DNA from 2 places in the Carnobacterium sp. CS13 genome. Region 1 is predicted to be linked to the other one. Evidence: predicted binding sites of a transcription regulator. Region 1 holds the regulator's gene; the other holds the start of a gene.

Evidence for each region. Region 1 encodes CtsR, which represses protease genes until heat stress. Its sites were predicted from a motif close to TTGGTCAAAAAAGGTCAAANA; they were not measured.
Region 2: clpP (ATP-dependent Clp endopeptidase proteolytic subunit ClpP) is a predicted target of CtsR. The motif match lies at 1,405-1,425, and genes of this name have one in related genera.

Annotation. Positions count from the first base shown of each region.
Region 1 is NZ_CP067364.1:154,317-157,719, forward strand. It holds rRNA gene JHE06_RS00695 (23S ribosomal RNA) at 1-494, shown strand, start outside; rRNA gene rrf (5S ribosomal RNA) at 587-702, shown strand; tRNA gene JHE06_RS00705 (tRNA-Val) at 732-807, shown strand; tRNA gene JHE06_RS00710 (tRNA-Lys) at 809-881, shown strand; tRNA gene JHE06_RS00715 (tRNA-Leu) at 920-1,004, shown strand; tRNA gene JHE06_RS00720 (tRNA-Thr) at 1,026-1,101, shown strand; tRNA gene JHE06_RS00725 (tRNA-Gly) at 1,105-1,176, shown strand; tRNA gene JHE06_RS00730 (tRNA-Leu) at 1,229-1,317, shown strand; tRNA gene JHE06_RS00735 (tRNA-Arg) at 1,325-1,398, shown strand; tRNA gene JHE06_RS00740 (tRNA-Pro) at 1,428-1,501, shown strand; gene JHE06_RS00745 (CtsR family transcriptional regulator) at 1,822-2,289, shown strand; gene JHE06_RS00750 (ATP-dependent Clp protease ATP-binding subunit) at 2,309-3,403, shown strand, end outside.
Region 2 is NZ_CP067364.1:446,288-449,690, reverse strand. It holds gene JHE06_RS02160 (DsbA family protein) at 39-581, opposite strand; gene clpP (ATP-dependent Clp endopeptidase proteolytic subunit ClpP) at 726-1,340, opposite strand; gene JHE06_RS02150 (tRNA dihydrouridine synthase) at 1,557-2,543, opposite strand; tRNA gene JHE06_RS02145 (tRNA-Arg) at 3,048-3,119, opposite strand; gene rpoN (RNA polymerase factor sigma-54) at 3,259-3,403, shown strand, end outside.

The DNA.
Region 1 (3,403 bases):
CATGGAAGGGCCATCGCTCAACGGATAAAAGCTACCCTGGGGATAACAGGCTTATCTCCCCCAAGAGTCCACATCGACGGGGAGGTTTGGCACCTCGATGTCGGCTCATCGCATCCTGGGGCTGTAGTCGGTCCCAAGGGTTGGGCTGTTCGCCCATTAAAGCGGTACGCGAGCTGGGTTCAGAACGTCGTGAGACAGTTCGGTCCCTATCCGTCGCGGGCGCAGGAAATTTGAGAGGAGCTGTCCTTAGTACGAGAGGACCGGGATGGACACACCGCTGGTGTACCAGTTGTTCTGCCAAGAGCATCGCTGGGTAGCTATGTGTGGACGGGATAAACGCTGAAAGCATCTAAGCGTGAAGCCCCCCTCAAGATGAGATTTCCCATCACGTAAGTGAGTAAGACCCCTGAGAGATGATCAGGTAGATAGGTTGGAAGTGGAAGTACAGCGATGTATGGAGCGGACCAATACTAATCGGTCGAGGACTTAACCAATTTTTTAAACGGTGTCTTGGTTTCGACACGATGTTGCAAGAGAAAAACACTATCCAGTTTTGAGAGAACACCGTTCTCTTGATGAAAAAATGTGCGGTGGTGACGGCAAGAAGGTCACACCTGTTCCCATGCCGAACACAGCAGTTAAGCTTCTTAGCGCCGATGGTAGTGAAGGGTTTCCCTTTGTGAGAGTAGGACGCTGCCGCGCATTGATTCATTAAATTTAATTTATCCCATGGAGGTTTAGCTCAGCTGGGAGAGCATCTGCCTTACAAGCAGAGGGTCAGCGGTTCGATCCCGTTAACCTCCACCATGAGTCATTAGCTCAGTTGGTAGAGCATCTGACTTTTAATCAGAGGGTCGCAGGTTCGAATCCTGCATGACTCATAACTAAACATCTATGATGGATAGTTATGCTACGCTTAGCGGGTGTGGCGGAATTGGCAGACGCACTAGATTTAGGATCTAGCGTCGAGAGACGTGGGGGTTCAAGTCCCTTCACCCGCACCATTTATTCTTTTTACTGTATTAGCCGGCTTAGCTCAGTTGGTAGAGCATCTGATTTGTAATCAGAGGGTCGAGGGTTCAACTCCTTTAGCCGGCACCATTTGCGGAAGTAGTTCAGTGGTAGAACGCCACCTTGCCAAGGTGGAGGTCGCGGGTTCGAACCCCGTCTTCCGCTTACTAGACCAACTAGTAAGCAAGATTTGAAAAAATCATTGCTTGTTCTAAATGCCGGGGTGGCGGAACAGGTAGACGCACAGGACTTAAAATCCTGCGGTGAGTGATCACCGTGCCGGTTCGATTCCGGCCCTCGGCACCATTATTCAGCACCCATAGCTCAATTGGATAGAGTACCTGACTACGAATCAGGCGGTTAGAGGTTCGACTCCTCTTGGGTGCATTTTTCAAAACTAACATTGAAGAACATTACGGGAAGTAGCTCAGCTTGGTAGAGCACTTGGTTTGGGACCAAGGGGTCGCAGGTTCGAATCCTGTCTTCCCGATAAAAGAATAAAATACAAAAATAATCACTTATTTCATTAGTGGTTATTTTTTTATTTGGTTAGAATTAAATAGTTTTTAAGGCAAATGAGACTGTGTGGCTTTTCAAATGGCTTATTTTCTCGTATAATGAAAGTCAGGATTAGTCAAGGATTAGTCTGATTGGTTGACGCTGTTCTAGAGGAAAAAAGGAACGAGCGATTAAGTCTAGTGTTAAGACAAAAAGAAAAGGAGTGTTACTGAGAGAACACCGTTGCATTGTGTGGTAAAAATAGGTAATATACATACCATACATCTTCATTGTTTCAGTAACGAATAGCACATGAATAATCAAAATATGTCGGATATCATTGAAGCTTATTTGAAGAAAGTACTTGGAACGGATGAGCAAGTCGAAATTAGGCGTAGTGAAATGGCAAATCGATTTAATTGTGTTCCTTCTCAAATTAACTATGTCATCAACACACGTTTTACTGTTCAACAAGGTTATTTGGTTGAGAGCAAACGTGGCGGCGGCGGGTATATTCGAATTATAAAAGTAAAGTTGTTAGATGAAGCAGAAATGTTGGATATGCTGATTGATGTGGTTGGAGATAAGATTTCTCAAAGGAACGCTTTTTCAATCGTAGAAACGTTATACGAAGACAATATGATAGCTAAACGAGAAGCCAATTTAATGTTATCAGCGATGGAGAAATCGGTTTTATCTTTAGACTCAAAACTGGAACATGAATTACGGGCACGCATTTTAATAGCATTTTTAAACAATTTAAAATATGAACAGTCTTAAAAGACGGAGGTAATAAAATATGAATGAATTATTTTCAGAAAAAGCAAAAATGGTTCTAATGTTAGCACAGGAAGAAGCTAAAGGATTCCGTCATCATTCTGTCGGGACAGAGCACATCTTGTTGGGCCTTATGGTTGAACAAGAAGGAATTGCGGGCCAAACACTTCGTCAATTTTCTGTAACGGAAAAAGACGTAAGAGAAGAAATAGAACATTTCACGGGTTATGGAACCATGAAATATGTTTCGAAAAACGCCGTCTTGCCTTATTCGCCTCGAGCTAAACAAGCAATCACATTAGCTACAGACGAAGCAAGACGAATGGGAGCTCCTTTAGTAGGAACGGAACATTTGCTATTAGGTCTATTAAGAGAAGAAGATATCTTATCGTCTAAAATTTTGACTAATTTAGATATTAGTTTGAACAAAACCCGTCAAATTCTTTTGAAAAAAATGGGGATCTCAGATGTGACAAATGGCAAAGGCAGACGTCCAAAGGCAGCTTCTAAACCCGTAGCAGGAACGCCGACACTTGATTCATTAGCAAGAGATTTAACGGCTAACGCTCGTGCTGGTAAAATGGATCCTATCGTTGGACGTAAGACAGAAATCCAACGCATTATTCAAATCTTAAGCCGTCGAACAAAAAACAATCCTGTCTTAATCGGAGAACCTGGTGTAGGTAAAACAGCCATTGCAGAAGGATTGGCTCAAAAAATCGTTACCGGTGAAGTGCCTCAATCGTTAGCCAATAAACGCTTGATGATGCTGGATATGGGTTCATTAGTTGCGGGCACTAAATACCGCGGCGAGTTTGAAGAACGCATGAAAAAAATTATCGATGAAATTTATCAAGATGGAGAAGTGATTCTTTTTATTGATGAATTGCATACGTTGATTGGTGCTGGCGGAGCTGAGGGAGCAATCGATGCTTCCAATATCCTGAAACCTGCTTTAGCACGGGGAGAGCTGCAAACGATTGGTGCGACTACTTTAGACGAATACCAAAAGTATATTGAAAAAGATGCAGCACTCGAACGTCGTTTTTCACCTATCCGTGTTGATCAACCGACTCCAGACGAAACAGAAGAAATATTGTTAGGTCTGCGTTCGCGT
Region 2 (3,403 bases), 290 kb from region 1:
CATAGCCAGTTTCTTTTCTGATTATTATTTTTTACTTTTTATTTGGTTGTTTCGTTTAAAGCTGTTTCAATTAAATCAGTCAATTCATCTGATGTGATGTGTTCATCAAAAATAGCTTCTCCGATAAAAACAGAAGGAACAAGCACAACATTAGCCCGGCCAGCTTCTTCAATGATGCCGTTGATTTCTTCTGTATTGGGTTGATGTGTCAATCCCCGTTTCTCTTCTACATATGCGGCAACTTCTTTTAATTCTTCTAGATCGCCCCATTCATCTTGCTTGTCATAGAAATAATCCATTTCTTCCAAAGCTTTCTCTGGATTCGAATAATCCAAATAATGATGAACAACGTTTCCCTTTGCCAAGCTTGGTTTTTCTTTATCAAAGTGCTTAATGATCCGTTGGACTTTTCCAGCTGCTACATAATATGCTAGAACATCTTTTGAATCTTCATACCATTTTTTACAGAATGGACAACGTAAATTAATAAATTCAATAACTTTTACTGGTGCATCAGGATTTCCAATTTTAAATCCATAAGTGGTGCCCACTTCGCTTGCTATGATATTGCTGATATCCATCAAAACTTCCCCCTTACCATTTGTAACCAATAGTATACATGTAAAACCCATGAAATGTTATTTTCCTGTTTGCTCTTTTTTTGGTTCTATCATTTTTCATCTAATAAAAAAAGCCAAAAGCCCTAAGGCTTCCGGCTTTCATTTTTATTGTTTTAATTCTGCGCTATTTTCCATAATTTCATCGATCAAACCATACGCTTTTGCATCTTCTGCAGACATGAAGTTATCACGATCCGTATCGCGTTCAATCACTTCAATTGGTTGTCCGGTGCGTTCAGATAAAATTTTGTTTAGGCGTTCACGCGTTTTTAAAATATGACGAGCAGCGATTTCGATTTCAGTCGCTTGTCCTTGTGCTCCTCCAAGAGGTTGGTGAATCATAATTTCAGCATTTGGCAAAGCAAACCGTTTGCCTTTTGCACCAGCAGTCAACAAGAAACTTCCCATTGAAGCAGCCATTCCCATTGCAATGGTTTGAACATCTGCTTTAATGAAGTTCATGGTGTCAAAAATCGCTAGTCCTGCTGTTACGCTTCCACCTGGTGAGTTAACGTAAATAAAAATATCTTTTTCAGAATCTTGAGCATCCAAGAATAATAATTGAGCGATAACAGAGTTTGCTACATTATCATCGATTTGGCCACTCAGCATAATGATGCGGTCTTTCAATAAACGAGAATAAATATCATAAGCACGTTCGCCTCTCGGGGATTGTTCAATTACTGTAGGTACTAAATTCATATGTTGTTTCCTCCTCAAATCTTTACTTCTTTTTTATTGTAACATAAACTTTTTAAATCTTACTATGTTATAGTTTACCCCTTTGGTCAACAAAGGTCAAATAGTTTGTTTCATTTTTAAAAATAAAAAAACGATTAGATTTTTCATCTAATCGTCACAAGAATGTCCCTTGAGGACTTTAATTCCAATAGTCCATTTTCGGTTGAGTGCTTTAAACGACTGGAGAATTTTCTGCTATTTCCCTACAATATCCTTATTTTTTTCTTCAAAAGCATCTAGTAAGGCCCGCGCTTCATTTGTTGTTTCTGTTTCCATTAACTGCACTCTTAAATCACTCGCTCCGCGAATACCGCGCACATATATCTTAAAAAAGCGACGAAGAGGTCTAAACGAACGTGGTTCTTCTTCCTTAGCAGAATAATGATCAAAAAGATCCAAATGCAATCTGAATAAGTCCAGCAATTCTTTGCTGCTATGTTCTTTCGGCTCTTTTTCAAATGCATAAGGGTTGTGAAAAACACCTCTTCCGATCATAACTCCATCCACACCATATTCCTCAACTAGTTTCAAACCTGTTTCACGATCTGGAATGTCTCCATTAATCGTCAAAAGGGTCTGCGGTGCAATCTCGTCACGCAATTTTTTGATCTCTGAAATCAGTTCCCAATGAGCATTCCCTTTACTCATTTCTTTTCGTGTGCGCAAATGGATAGAAAGATTAGCAATATCTTGTTCCAAAACATGTGTCAGCCAATCGCGCCATTCATCGATGTTTGTATATCCAAGCCGAGTCTTGACACTTACCGGCAATCCTCCTGCTTTTGCTGCTTGGATTAAATCTGCAGCAACTTGGGAACGGCGGATAAGGCCGCTGCCTTTCCCTTTTCCTGCTACATTGGGGACTGGACAACCCATATTGATATCGATTCCGCTGAAACCTTCTTCGGCCATGCCGATACTCATTTTCCGGAAGTATTCGGGTTCATCTCCCCATATATGAGCGACCATGGGCTGTTCATCTTCCGTAAACGTTAACCGTCCACGAACACTATTACGTCCTTCGGGATGACAATAGCTAACGGTATTTGTAAACTCTGTAAAAAACACATCCGGTCTGCCAGCTTCACTCACTACATGCCGAAACACAACATCCGTCACATCTTCCATTGGTGCCAATATAAAAAACGGCCGCGGCAAATCTTGCCAAAAATTCTCTTTCATCTTCAATAACCGATCCTTCCGTAACGGGATACCAGGTCATACCTTCATCCCAAATTAAAACCGCATAAACTGTTTAACATCTCAATGGTAATTTTTCAACATCTGGAATTATACCTCTATTTGTGAAATCAGTCCACTTCGGTTTATCTAGTTGCTCTACCTTTTATTTCCGCTTCTTTCAAGACTTGTCTTAATAAAAAATGCTTGGTCAAATCGTGTTGACAACTCTTAAGCGAAAAATGGGTTGTCAGAGAGAACCTTCCTATCTAACAACGTGCCCTCCTCTTTAAAGACGATAATAAGATAGTGCTAGTCTATAAGAGGCAATCTTTTCACTTACCAAGACCACTATGATAGAACTTAATAAAAAAGATCCGAAAATCGTAAGTATTTTTACGAAATCCGGGTCTGAACCGTGCCTGTTTAGTTTAGTTAGCGGCTGGTTTTTCTAAAGCCTTTCAAACCATCCGACAAATTTAATCGGACGTAACAGAACGTGCTATATGCCCCCTGAGGGAATCGAACCCCCATTTCAAGAATCGGAATCTTACGTGATATCCATTACACTAAGGGGACTTCTTAAAATTACCAACTATTACAGTGTATCTGATAACTGGTAAAAAAACAAGGCATTTTTACGGGTCATAAGATTCGACTAGCCCTTTATGTTATAATAAAGTCAGAAAAAAAAGGTTTTTAACAAGGAGGTCACCGCATGAATTTCGAACAATCCTTTACACAGCAACAAAACCAAGTTCAAAAAATGGCTATGACTCAACAACTCCAACAATCCATTCAAATGCTGCAATACAATCAAGAAGATTTATTAACTTTTTTAAACCAGAAAGCTTTGGGAAATC